One region of the Kitasatospora sp. NPDC004745 genome, then DNA from elsewhere that is predicted to be linked to it. Evidence: riboswitches for the same ligand, from Rfam matches in the RefSeq annotation. Region 1 holds a riboswitch; each other region holds the start of a gene.

Region 1 (4,435 bases):
CGGGCAGCTCTCCAGGCGGAGGTCAGCCTAACGGGTCCGGCGGGGTTCGGTGCACACGGTTCGGTGCGGGTCGGCGGGGGTCAGCTGTCGCCGTCGCGCTGCCCGAGGGTGACCTTGGTGGTGAACTGCTGGCCGTTGCGGGTGTACTCGACGTCGACGGTCTCGCCGGGCTTGTGCGTCCAGATCCGGCTGACCAGGGCGGGGCCGTTCTCGATCGGGACACCGCCGAGCTTGGTGATGACGTCGCCCGGCTTGAGGCCCGCCTTGTCCGCGGCGCCGCCGGGGGTCACGGCGGGCTGGCCCTGGACGTCGCGGGTCTGGATCTGCGCGCCGTCGCCCTTGTAGTCGTCGTTGCGCAGCACGTCGAGCTTGGCGTAGACGGGCTTGCCGGTCTTGATCAGGGTGTCGGCGACCCACTTGGCCTGGTTGATCGGGATGGCGAAGCCGAGGCCGATGCTGCCGGCCCGGCCGTTGGCGGAGGCGTTGGACTGGATCGCCGAGTTGATGCCGACCACCGCGCCGCCGGAGTCGAGCAGCGGGCCGCCGGAGTTGCCGGGGTTGATCGAGGCGTCGGTCTGCAGGGCGTTCATGTAGGAGGACTGGCCGCCGGTCTCGTCGCCGGAGGCGACCGGGCGGTCCTTGGCGCTGATGATGCCGCTGGTGACGGTGGACTCCAGGCCGTACGGCGCACCGATCGCGATGGTGGAGTCGCCGACGTTGACCTTGTCGGAGTCGGCCAGCGGGAGCGGCGCCAGCTTGCTCTTCGGCGGGTTGTCGATCTTGACCACGGCGACGTCGTAGCCCTCGGCGTGGCCCAGCACCGAGGCGTTGTAGGACGTGCCGTCGGCGAACTTGACGGTGAGCTTGCCGCCGTTGAGGGTCGGCGCGACCACGTGGTTGTTGGTGAGGATGTGGCCCTCGGTGTCGAAGACGAAGCCGGTGCCGGTGCCGGACTCGCCGTTGCCCTGCGCCTTGATGGTGACGACGCTGGGCAGCGCCTTCTGCGCGATGCCGGCGATCGAGCCGGGGGAGGGCTCGTTCTTCTGGGTGTTGCTGGCCTGGACGGTGGTGCTGCGGTGGTCGTCCGCGGAGCTGCTGCCGTTGTTGTGGTCGGTGACCGCCACGCCCAGCGCACCGCCCGCCACGCCGGCGACCAGTGCGACGGCGGCGATCAGGGCGACCAGTCCGCCGCGCTTCCTGCGCGGGCGGTGCGGGCCGCCGGGGCCGCCGGGGTAGTCGGCCGGGTAGCCGAGCGGACCGCCCGGGCCGCCCGGGTAGCCGGCACCGCCGGTGGCGTCGTGGGAGGCGCCCCAGCCGCCGAGCGGCTGGCCGGCGCCGAACGGGTGGTGGCCGGGCGCGGGGTGCGCGGCGGGCACGCCGGGGGCGGGCGGCGGGCCGTACGGGTCGTGCGCGCCGGCGGCCGGGACGCCGTGGGTCGGCGTGGCGTACGGGTTGCCCAGCGGCGGGGCCTGGCCCTCGGCCACCGGCGCGAGCGGCGCCGCGGGGGCTGCCGGGGCCTGCGGCGCGGGCGGCAGCACCGGCGGCGGGGCGTCGAGGTAGCCGGTGGCGGGGTCGACGCCGGCGGACGGCGCCTCGACGGGGGCCACGGGGGCGGCCGGGGCCGCCTCCGGCGCGGGGACCTTGGTGAAGGCGACGGTGGGACGGTGCCCGCCCTCGGCCGGGACGCCCTCCGCGGCCGCGGCGGCGTCGGCCGCGGCCGGCTCGGGGGCGGGGGCGGCCTCGGGCTCGGGGACCCGGCCGAACGCCATGGTCGCCCGGTGCCCGCCCTCGGCCGGGGCGGCCGGGGAGTCGGCCGGGGCCGGCTCGGAGGCGGGGGCGGCGTCGGGCTCGGGGACCCGGCTGAACGCCATGGTCGGCTTGTGCCCGCCCGAGGCGGCGGGGTCGGAAGCGGGACCGCCCGCCCCCTGGGCGCCCGAGGGCTGCTCCCCCTGCGGCCCGGTGGGCCCAACCTCTCGCTCGGTGCTCACGGACGACCTCCATAGCTGACAGAACCAAGGACCATAGTTTTTCGCACAGTCGATTCGATTGCCGTAAGGACCCCTCTGAAGAACTCATAAGAATCCTTAGCCGGCGCAGACGGCCGACCCGGCGACGGAGGCTCCCCCACCTCCGCCGGGCGTCCCGCGATGCGGACGGCAGGGCCCCTGGCCTTGGCGTCCACCCCGGTGCCGGTTAGCCTGTCGCTCCAAACTGACACGCGGGAGCTTGGACCTTCCAGGCTGAGAGTGCGCTGGTCGACCGTACCGCCACGGCATCGTGGACGGACCGTCGAGGGGGCGCAGACCGCCGGAACCTGTCCGGGTAATGCCGGCGTAGGGAGTATCGGCCATGCCGCCTGCTTCGCCATCCTCTTCTTCGGGCGCGCCCGAGTCCAAGGGTTTCCCCGGGGCGACCGGGGACCTCCCCGGATCGTCCACGACCGTTCACGGCGACGCCGCCGGCGGCCCGGCCGGTTCCGGCACGGCGACCGCCGTCCTGGACCGCCCGGAGCGCGTCGAGGCGCCACTGGTGCTGGACACCGAGCCGCCGCGCACGCTGCGCTTCCGCGACCACTTCGCGCTCTGGATGAACCTGGGCGTCAGCCTGATCGGCTTCTCCACCGCCGCCACCGTGCTCGGCGCCAAGGGCGGCGAGCTCTCGCTGGCCGCGGCGGTGACGGCGATCGTGGCCGGCACCGTGGTCGGCACCGCGATGCTCGGCGTGGCCGCCCTGATCGGGGCCCGGACCGGCGCCCCGGCGATGGCGAACCTGCGCGGGCTGTTCGGCACCCGGCTGTCGTACGTCCCGACGGTGCTGAACATCGTCCAGTGCGTCGGCTGGGGCGTCTTCGAGCTGCTGACGATCGCGGCGGGCGCCCAGACCGTCGCCCACACCGACGGCTACCGCTGGCTGTTCGTGCTGCTGGCCGGCGCGCTGACCACCGCGCTGACCATCTGGCCGCTCGGCTCGATCGCGGTGCTGCGCCGCTTCGTCGCGGGTGCCGTCGCCGTCGCGATGGTGTACTTCACCGTCCAGCTGGGCCGTCAGGGGGTGCCCGACCCGGGCGCCGGCAACTGGCACGGCTTCCTGGGCGCCACCGACATGATGATCGCGGTGTCGATCTCCTTCGTGCCGCTGGCCGCCGACTACACCCGGCACTCGCGCACCCCGCGCTCGGCGTTCTGGGGCAGCTTCTCCGGCTACACCGTCGCCCAGGTCTGGTGCTACGTGCTCGGCCTGATGGCGCTGCTGCAGTCCGACGGCGACCCGAACCGGATCTTCGACTCCTTCCTCGGCGTCTGGGCCGGCTGGCTGTTCCTGCTGGTGCTGGTGTTGCGCGAGACGGACCAGTCCTTCGCCAACGTGTACTCGACGGCGATGTCCGTGCAGAACCTGCTGCCGAAGGTGGACCGCCGGGTGCTGACCGGCGGGATCGGCCTGCTGATCACCGTCCTGGCGCTGCAGATCGACCGGTTCACCGACACCTACACCAACTTCCTCGGCCTGATCGGATCCGTCTTCGTGCCGCTGCTGGCGGTGCTCGCGGTGGACTACTTCCTCGGCGCCGGCCGGCACGGCTGGAACCTCTCCGCCGACGCCCCCTCCCGCTGGCTGATGCTGCTGCCGTGGGTGCTGGGCTTCGCGGTCTACCAGTTCATCGCGCCGACCCCGGTGGCCGGCTGGTGGACGGACTTCTGGACCTCCGCCCAGGAGTCGCTGCACTTCACCCCGCAGGAGTGGACCTCCGCCTCGCTGTTCGCCTTCCTGGTGCCCGCCCTGCTCACCTGGGCGCTCACCCCGCTGACCCGCCGGAACACGGCGGGCTGAGTCCGAGCGCGGCGGGCCGGGCAGGCCGCGCTGCCGGGGGCGTCCGGAGCCTGACGGGCCGGGCCGCCGGGGCCCGGAACCGCCCCCGCCGACGGCCCCGCCCACCGAAGACGGCCCCACGGGTTGGGGCCGTCTTCGTCTCCGCGTCACTTCGGCCGCCTATCGTTGGCCCTGTGACCAGCCCAGACCTGTCCTCGACGGCGGCGCACACCGCGCCGCCCGTCCAGGTGATCGCCCACCGCGGTTCCTCCCACGCCCTGCCCGAACACACCCTCGCGGCGTACCGGCGCGCGCTCGACGAGGGCGCCGACGCCCTCGAGTGCGACGTCCGGCTGACCGCCGACGGCGAGCTGGTCTGCGTGCACGACCGCCGGATCGGCCGGGTCTCCGACGGCCGGGGCACCGTCTCGGCGATGACCCTGGCCGAGCTGGAGGCGTACGACTTCGGCGCCTGGAAGACCGGCCGCCCCAGCACCGACCCCGAACTGCGCGGCGTGCTGCGGCTGGAGCGGCTGCTGGAGCTGGCGGTGGACTGCGGCCGCCCGGTGGACCTGGCGATCGAGACCAAGCACCCGGTGCGCTACCGCGGCCGGGTGGAGGCCGAACT
Region 2 (4,435 bases), on a different contig from region 1:
CGGTCGCGGTGCTGGTCGAGGTGGGGGCGCCGTCCGCGGTGCCGAGCACCCGGACCAGGCCGAAGTCGGCGACCTTGACCAGGCCGCCCTCGGTGATCAGCACGTTCTCCGGCTTGACGTCGCGGTGCACCAGCCCGGCCCGGTGGGCGGCGCCCAGGGCGGCGAGCACCGGCTCCAGCACGTCCAGCGCGGCCCGGACGGACAGCGCGCCGCGGTCGCGCAGCAGGTCGCGCAGCGTGCGGCCGGGCACGTACTCCATCGCGAGGAAGACGTTCCCGCCGTCCGCGCCCTGGTCGAAGACGTTGACCACGTTGGGGTGGGTGAGCCGGGCGACGGCCTTGGCCTCGCGGATGAACCGGGCGGTGAAGCCGTCGTCACCGGCCAGCGAGGGGTGCATCACCTTGAGGGCGACGACCCGGTCCAGCCGGGTGTCGGTGCCCTTGTAGACGGTGGACATCCCGCCGGTCGCGATGCGCTGCTCGACCCGGTACCGGCCGTCCAGCAGGGTACCGATCAGCGGGTCGTGCAGTGCCATGTCCACCCGGGGGAGTCTAGTGCCGCGGGCGCGCACCGGACCCTGGGGACACCGCCCCCGGGCCCGGCTGTGCCCGGCTTGTGACACGGGACGCCCCCGGGCGCCGCGGGTGTTCCGGCGTCAGAAGGCGGGGCGCTCGCGGGTGTCCAGGTCCGCCCGGCCGGCCATCGCCGAGGAGGCCTCGGCGTGGAAGCGGCGCGGGATGCGGCCGGCCCGGAACGCGAGCCGGCCGGCCTCGGCGGCGTGCCGCATCGCCTCGGCCATCAGCACCGGGTCCTGCGCCCTGGTCACCGCGGAGGCGAGCATCACGGCCGCGCAGCCCAGCTCCATCGCCAGCGCGACGTCGGAGGCGGTTCCGGCGCCCGCGTCCAGGATCACCGGGACGTTCGCGCCCTCCACGATCAGCTGGAAGTTGTGCGGGTTGCGGATGCCCAGGCCGGAGCCGATCGGCGAGCCGAGCGGCATGATCGCCGCGCAGCCGACGTCCTCCAGCTTGCGGGCCAGCACCGGGTCGTCGTTGGTGTACGGGAGCACCGTGAAGCCGTCGTCGACGAGGGTCTCGGCGGCGTCCAGCAGCTCGATCGGGTCCGGCAGGAGGGTCCGCTCGTCGGCGATCACCTCCAGCTTCACCCAGTCGGTGCCGAGCGCCTCGCGGGCCAGCCGGGCGGTCAGCACGGCCTCCCCGGCGGTGTAGCAGCCGGCCGTGTTGGGCAGCACGCGGATGCCGTTGCGGGTCAGCACGTCCAGGACGGAGCCCTGGGTGGAGGCGTCCACCCGGCGCATCGCCACGGTGGTGAGCTCGGTGCCGGAGGTCAGCAGCGCGCGCTCCAGGACCTCCAGGCTCGGGGCGCCGCCGGTGCCCATGATCAGCCGGGAGCCGAAGGTCGCCCCGGCGATGGTCAGCAGGTCGTCGGCCATGGTCAGCCTCCCTGGACGGCGGTGAGGATCTCGATCCGGTCGCCCGCGGACAGCGCCGTGTCCGACCACGAACCCCGGGGCACCACGGCCTCGTTGAGCGCGGCGGCGACGCCGGAGTGGGCCGTGCTGAGGGTGGCCACCACCTCGGCGAGGGTGGTCGTGGCGGGCACCCGGCGGGGCTCGCCGTTGACGGTCAGTGCGATCTCGGTCATGCGGAGGCCTTCGTGGTGGAGCGGTCGGGGGAGAACCGGGTGGGGGTGAACGGCTGTGCCAGCTCGGGGAGTTCGCCGGTCGCCAGGTACTCGGCGAGCAGGTCGGCGGTCACCGGGGCGAGCAGCACCCCGTTGCGGTAGTGGCCGGTGGCGGCGACCAGTCCGGGCAGGGCGGTCGGGCCCAGCAGCGGCGCGTTGTCCGGCGAGCCGGGGCGCAGCCCGGCGGAGGTCTCCAGTAGCGGGAGTTCGGTGATCCCGGGGACCAACTCGTGTGCGTCGCGCAGTAGTTCGTAGACCCCGCCGGCGGTCACCGTGGTGTCGTAGCCCTGTTCCTCGGTGGTCGCGCCGATCACCAGCTCGCCGTCCTCCCGGGGCACCAGGTACAGGTGCTGCCCGCGCACCACGGCGCGGACGTTGCGGGACAGGAACGGCCGGTACGCCCCGGGCACCTGCAGCCGCAGGATCTGCCCCTTCACCGGGCGGACGGGCGGCAGCACCCCGTCCGGCAGGCCGGGCAGCCGGTGGCTGTGCGGGCCGGCCGCGAGCACCACCCGGTCGGCGGTCACCGCCCCGCCGTCGCCGAGCCGCACCCCCACCGCCCGGTCGCCCTCGACCAGCAGCTCGACCGCCGGGGTGCGCCGCACGACCACGCCCGCGGCCTCGCCGGCCAGCAGCAGCGCGGCGAGCAGCCGGCGGCCGTCCACCTGGTGGTCGTCGGCGACGTGCAGGCCGCCGCGCACGCCGGGGGCGAGCATCGGCTCCATGCGGCGGGCCTCCCGGCCGGTCAGCCAGGTCGAGTCCAGGCCGAGCCGCTGGTGGAAGGCGTGCAGTTCGCGCAGTTCCGCCCGGTCGTCGGAGTCCAGCGCCACGGCGAGCGTGCCGCACCGCCGGTAGCCGGTGTCCGCGCCGCCGCTCGCCTCGGTCAGTTCGGCGGCGAAGGCGGCGTACCGCTCGTTCGAGGCCATGCCGAGGCGCAGCAACGGCTCCTCGCCGTACTGCAGCTCGGTGACCGGCGCGAGCATCCCGGCCGCGACCCGGGCCGCCCCGCCGCCGGGGGAGGGGTCGACCACGACCGTCGCCAGTCCGCGCTGCGCCGCCCGCCAGGCGACGGCGAGACCGATCAGGCCCCCGCCGACCACCAGCACGTCGGCGCGGGCGCCCGGTGCCAAGCGTGTCAAAGCTGCTCTTCTCCCTTCGCCGGTATGACCCGGATCAGGTTCGGACGGTCGCAGGCCGTGCCAGCCCGCCTCTCAGCCCGGTCCGCCGGGCTCCCGTGATCGTGCCCCCACCATAACGCCGGTGGTCGGCCCGGCCGAAGGCGTGTACGAGGGGTGGACGGAGAGTGCGCAGGTGGGGGTGCCCGCGGCCGGCCGGGCGGGCGTGCGGTCCCCCTGGTGGACGCCTCGACCGGGCGTCGAGGGCGCTGAGTACAGTGACGGGCGTGGCAGAGCTGAGCGGAACGGATCAGGTGGTCGTCGTCGGAGCCGGGCTGGCCGGGGCGCAGTGCGCCCTCAAGCTGCGGCAGGGCGGCTGGCGGGGGCGGATCGTGCTGGTCGGCGAGGAGCGGCACGCGCCGTACGACCGGCCGCCGCTGTCCAAGGAGGTGCTGCTCGGCAAGACCGACGCCACCCCCCTCGACATCGACTACCCGCACCTCGGCATCGAGCTGCTCACCGGCCGCCGCGCCACCGGCCTCACCCCCGGCGTGCTGCACACCGACGGCGGTGAACTCCCCTACGGCGCACTGGTGATCGCCACCGGCGCCACCCCGCGGCGGCTGCCCGGCGCCGAGCGCGCGCACCTGCTGCACACCCTGGACGACGCGCTCGCGCTGCGGGCCCTGCTGCGGCCCGGGCTGCGCCTGGTGCTGGTCGGCGCGGGCTGGATCGGCGCCGAGGTGGCCACCGCGGCCCGCGAGGCCGGCTGCACGGTGACGGTGGTGGAGGCGGGCCCGGCCCCGCTGCCCGGTGCGCTGCCGACGGAGGTCGGTTCGGCGATGGCCGCCTGGTACGCCGAGGCGGGTGTCGAGCTGCGCTGCGGGGTCGGCGTCGCCGCCGTGGAGTCCGGCTCGGTGCTGCTGGCGGACGGCTCGCACCTGGCCGCCGACGAGGTGGTGGTCGGGGTCGGGGCCCGGCCCGCGACCGACTGGCTGGCCGGCTCCGGCGTCGAGCTGGACGGCACCGGCGCGGTGCTGGTCGACGAGCGCCTGCGCACGGGCGTGCCGGGCGTCTTCGCGGCCGGCGACTGCGTCAGCTACCCCTCCGCCCGGGTCGGTGCCCGGCTGGCCGTCCAGCACTGGGACCACGCGCTGCAGTCCGGCGAGGCGGCGGCGGCCGCGGTGCTCGGCGCGGAGGCGCCGCCGTACGACCCGGTGCCGTACTTCTGGTCGGAGCAGTTCGGGCGGATGGTCCAGTACGCCGGGCGGCACGCCGCGGGCGACCGGATGCTGTGGCGCGGCGGCCCCGGGGACGCCTCCTGGGCGGTGCTCTGGCTGCGCGACGGGGTGCCGAGCGCGCTGCTGACCGTCGACCGGCCGCGCGACCTCACCCAGGGCCGGCGGCTGATCGAGCGCGGCACCGCCCTGGACCCGGTCCGCGCGGCGGATCCGGCCGTGCCGCTGAAGGCCGCCGCCGCCCTCTGACCGGCCCCTTGGTGCGCGGGGGCCCGTCGAGGTGGCAGTCTGGTGCCGTGAGTGAGATCGATGCGAAGACTGATGCCCTGGTCCCCGAGTGGCTGTACCTGCCCGACATCTCCGAGCGGTGGGGCGTGC
Region 3 (4,435 bases), on a different contig from region 1:
CCACGGACGGACGAGGGAGGACGGCGGCGTGAAGCTGTTCCGGTTGGACGAGCTGGACGCCGAACGCGCGGCCAACGACGGTGCCTACCTGCGGTTCCTGCGCGAACCGCGGATGTCCGCGGGGCTCTACGCGCTCGCCCCCGGAGCGACCGACCCGCAGACCGCGCACGACCAGGACGAGATCTACCAGGTGATCAGCGGCCGCGCCGAACTGACCGTCGGCGCCGAGACCGCCACCGTCGCGCGCGGCACCGTCGTCTACGTCCCGGCCGGCACCCCGCACCGCTTCCACCACGTCACCGAGGAACTCCGGGTGCTGGTGGTGTTCTCGCCGCCGGAGGCCTGAGCCGGCCGGCCGCCGCTCCGGGACCGCCCCGGCCACCGGCCCCGGCGGTGATCCACGGGGCACGCCTTAGGGTCGGGGCATGAGCATGAGCCTGACGGAAGAACTCTGGGCGGCCATCGAGCCGGTGTACGCCGAGATCCTCGCCCACCCCTTCATCGGCGGCCTCACCGACGGCACCCTGCCGCGCGCCGCCTTCCGCCACTTCGTCGTCCAGGACTCGCACTACCTGCGCGACTACGCCCGGGCGCTCGCGGTCTGCGCCGCCAAGGCGCCCGGCGAGGCGGACGTGCGGGCCTTCGCCGACGACGCGGTCGGCGCGCTGGCCGCGGAGCAGGGCATGCACGCCGAGTTCATGACGGCCTTCGGCGACAGCGCCGAACAGGCCGCCGCCGAGCCGGTGCTGCCCACCACCCGGGCCTACACCAGCTACCTGCTGGCCACCGTCTACGGCGGCTCCTTCGCCGAGGCGGTCGGCGCGGTGCTGCCCTGCTACTGGATCTACGCCCGGGTCGGGGAGGCGCTGCTCGCCCAGGGCTCGCCCGATCCGCTGTACGCCAAGTGGATCGCCACGTACGGCGACGAGGCCTTCCAGTCCGTGGTGCGCCGGGTGCTGGCGCTCACCGACCGGCTCGGCGAGGAGGTGTCCCCGGCCGAACGGCGCCGTGTGGTCGAGCACTTCGTCACCACCTCGCGGTACGAGTGGATGTTCTGGGACGCGGCCTGGCGCGGGGAGCGCTGGCCGGTCTGACGGCCGGCCGGACCGCGGCCCGGGCCTTCCGGGGCCGCTCCCGGGGGGGCTTCTCCGGGGGCCTGTCCGGGAGTCCTCCCCGGGCCCTGACCAGGGTTTCCCCGGTCTCCGGGTCGGGGTGATCTCCGGGTTCTCTCCGGGCTGCGGGCCCTCGTTCCGGCACCCCGGCCCCCGTACGATCGAAGTACCGAAAGCAAGCGGGAGACGGCACCGGACAGGCAGCCGACCCCACGGGGAGAGAAGGAACGGACATGGCTGAGCTCTGGAAGTCGCTGCCCTCCTGGGTGCGCAACATCGTCATCCCGGTGCTGGTCCTGGTGCTGCTCTGGAACGTCGTGGGATTCGTCTTCGGCGTCGTGGGCGCCCTGCTGGCGATCGTGATCAAGGTGCTGGTGGTGGTCGGCATCGCCGCCGCCGTGGTGGTCCTGGTCAAGAAGGCCGCCAAGGGCTGAGACCGGCACCCCCGAGGCCCGGTACCCCGCGCGGGGTACCGGGCCTCCGGCGTTCCCGGCCGCCGCGCGCCTGGGGGCCCGGTCCGCCGGTCCCGCCCCGCCGTCCGTGGACCCCCTCTGGACCTGCGGCGATCGGCTCGCTACGGTGTTGGGCGTCATGTGCAGGCAACACCGCCTGTGGACGCGGGAGCTCGGAGCACCGGGCTGAGAGGACGCTGACCGGACCGTCGACGGACGGACCGACGGCTGCGTCGACCGCAGGAACCTGGACCGGGTAATGCCGGCGTAGGGAGTATGAGGTCAGATGACCACGTTCGACGCACAGCCGAAGTCTGCCCGCAGCACCGACGCCGACGGCTCCGCCGTCACCAGCGCGGGCACCGGCTACCCCACCCCGGCCTGGCGCAAGGCCTACCGCGAGGGGTCCCGGCCCGATCTGCGGGTCCCGTACCGCGAGGTGCAGCTCACCAACGGCCGGACCGTCCCGCTGTACGACACCTCCGGCCCGTACACCGACGCCGCCTACGAGCCCGACGTGCGGCGCGGCCTGCCCGCCCTGCGCGACTCCTGGATCCGCCAGCGCGGCGACGTCGAGGAGTACGACGGCCGGGAGGCGCGCCCCGAGGACGACGGCATCAAGCACACCTCGCCGCGCGGCGGGAACCTGCGCAACCTCGACGCCGTCTTCCCCGGCCGCCCGCGCCGTCCGCTGCGCGGCCGCGGAGGTGCCGCCGTCACCCAACTCGCCTATGCCAAGCGGGGGGTGATCACCCCGGAGATGGAGTTCGTGGCACTGCGCGAGGGGCTGGCGCCCGAGTACGTGCGCGACGAGGTGGCCCGCGGCCGGGCCGTCATCCCGGTGAACGTGAACCACCCCGAGGTGGAGCCGGCGATCATCGGCACCAACTTCCTGGTGAAGATCAACGCCAACATCGGCAACTCCGCCGTCACCTCCTCGATCGAGGAGGAGGTGGAGAAGATGACCTGGGCCACCCGCTGGGGCGCCGACACCGTCATGGACCTCTCCACCGGCCGCAACATCCACACCACCCGCGAGTGGATCCTGCGCAACTCCCCCGTGCCGATCGGCACGGTGCCGCTCTACCAGGCCCTGGAGAAGGTCGACGGCAGGGCCGAGGAGCTCAGCTGGGAGGTGTACCGGGACACCGTCATCGAGCAGTGCGAGCAGGGCGTCGACTACATGACCGTCCACGCCGGCGTGCTGCTGCGGTACGTCCCGCTGACCGCCCGCCGCAAGACCGGCATCGTCTCGCGCGGCGGCTCGATCATGGCCGCCTGGTGCCTGGCGCACCACCAGGAGAACTTCCTCTACACGAACTTCGAGGAGCTCTGCGACATCCTCGCGGCCTACGACGTCACCTTCTCGCTGGGCGACGGCCTGCGCCCGGGCTCCATCGCCGACGCCAACGACGAGGCGCAGTTCGCCGAGCTGCAGACCCTCGGCGAGCTCGGCCGGATCGCCCGCGAGCGCGACGTCCAGGTGATGATCGAGGGCCCCGGCCACGTCCCGATGAACAAGATCCGGGAGAACATGGATCTCCAGAAGGAGATCTGCGACGAGGCGCCGTTCTACACGCTCGGCCCGCTCACCACCGACGTCGCCCCCGGCTACGACCACATCACCTCGGGCATCGGCGCCGCGATGATCGCCTGGTGGGGCACCGCGATGCTCTGCTACGTCACGCCCAAGGAGCACCTGGGCCTGCCCAACCGCGACGACGTCAAGACCGGCGTGATCACCTACAAGATCGCCGCCCACGCCGCCGACCTCGCCAAGGGCCACCCCGGTGCCCAGGCCTGGGACGACGCGCTCTCGGACGCCCGCTTCGAGTTCCGCTGGGAGGACCAGTTCAACCTGGCCCTCGACCCGGAGACGGCCCGCGAGTTCCACGACGAGACCCTTCCCGCCGAGCCGGCCAAGACCGCGCACTTCTGCTCCATGTGCGGCCCGAAGTTCTGCTCGATGAAGATCTCCCAGAAGATCCGCGACGAGCACGGCGACGGCTCCACCGCCGTCGCCAGCGGGTTCGACGCCGAGGCGCTGGCCGGCATGCAGGCCAAGTCCGAGGAGTTCGCGGCCCAGGGCAACCGGGTCTACCTCCCGCTGGCGGACTGACTGACGGTGGGTGTCGGGGCGCTGCGCCGGGATCCCTGAAGGGGCCGTCCGGTGCGGCGCCCGCGAACGTCCGGGCCTGCAGGGGGAATCCCGTGGATCGCCCGAGTGTGCGTCAGAGCCCGAGGATCTCGCGGATGAGCCCGAGTTTGCGCTCCGGGGAGAGGTTCTGGGGGCGGCCGGCGAGCAGGTCGTTCAGGACCGTGGGGACGTCGGAGCCGTCGGGGGCCTGGACGGCGTCGATGACCTGACAGCGGAGGCCGCCGTCCCGGACGAACACCCACACCTCGTGGTCCTTCCGCGGCTCGCCGTTCTCCGTCGGGGAGAGCCGCCAGGCCGGGAACCAGCCGAGCCCCTCTTCGGCGAGGCGGTCGGCGAGTTCTTCCAGGACGTACTTGCCGAGTCTTCGGTAGCCGACTTCCGCGCGCAGTTCACCGAGGGTGACCCTGAGCAGGCCGCCTGCGGCGCGGCAGCGCTCGGCCACCGTGCCGGCGCCCCCGGCGGCCGCAGTGGGGGGAGCCTCTTCCTGCAGATTCGTTAGGTCGTTCATGATCGGGCCAACGATTGGGATCACGGGGCGATACGTGATTCACCGGCCTGGGCGCGGCCAAGAGGAAAAAACGGTACTGCTATGGCGCTGGCGGCGCCCTGGACAGCCGACGGCGTCCAGTGGGGGCAGCTCATCATTTAGTACGTAGACGAACGGAGCTGTGGAATGGGGGTCATTCCCCGATCGGCTCTGGTGCGTCACTCCG

Evidence for each region. A riboswitch is a leader RNA that binds a small molecule or an ion and turns the genes downstream of it on or off. The one in region 1 is predicted to bind thiamine pyrophosphate.
Region 2: another riboswitch for thiamine pyrophosphate. It lies ahead of thiO (glycine oxidase ThiO); the one in region 1 lies ahead of ACFYUY_RS13870 (cytosine permease).
Region 3: another riboswitch for thiamine pyrophosphate. It lies ahead of thiC (phosphomethylpyrimidine synthase ThiC); the one in region 1 lies ahead of ACFYUY_RS13870 (cytosine permease).

The regions. Positions count from the first base shown of each region.
Region 1 covers NZ_JBIALK010000006.1:177,762-182,196, reverse strand. The annotation lists tRNA gene ACFYUY_RS13880 (tRNA-Ser) at 1-13, opposite strand, end outside; gene ACFYUY_RS13875 (trypsin-like peptidase domain-containing protein) at 81-1,988, opposite strand; TPP riboswitch at 2,209-2,357, shown strand; gene ACFYUY_RS13870 (cytosine permease) at 2,350-3,828, shown strand; gene ACFYUY_RS13865 (glycerophosphodiester phosphodiesterase family protein) at 4,002-4,435, shown strand, end outside.
Region 2 covers NZ_JBIALK010000002.1:570,040-574,474, forward strand. The annotation lists gene pknB (Stk1 family PASTA domain-containing Ser/Thr kinase) at 1-535, opposite strand, end outside; gene ACFYUY_RS06180 (thiazole synthase) at 656-1,453, opposite strand; gene thiS (sulfur carrier protein ThiS) at 1,456-1,665, opposite strand; gene thiO (glycine oxidase ThiO) at 1,662-2,843, opposite strand; TPP riboswitch at 2,838-2,950, opposite strand; gene ACFYUY_RS06195 (NAD(P)/FAD-dependent oxidoreductase) at 3,098-4,306, shown strand; gene ACFYUY_RS06200 (Rv2175c family DNA-binding protein) at 4,354-4,435, shown strand, end outside.
Region 3 covers NZ_JBIALK010000022.1:48,440-52,874, forward strand. The annotation lists gene ACFYUY_RS29255 (cupin domain-containing protein) at 29-346, shown strand; gene tenA (thiaminase II) at 426-1,094, shown strand; gene ACFYUY_RS29265 (DUF5326 family protein) at 1,346-1,546, shown strand; TPP riboswitch at 1,720-1,855, shown strand; gene thiC (phosphomethylpyrimidine synthase ThiC) at 1,851-3,683, shown strand; gene ACFYUY_RS29275 (hypothetical protein) at 3,796-4,230, opposite strand.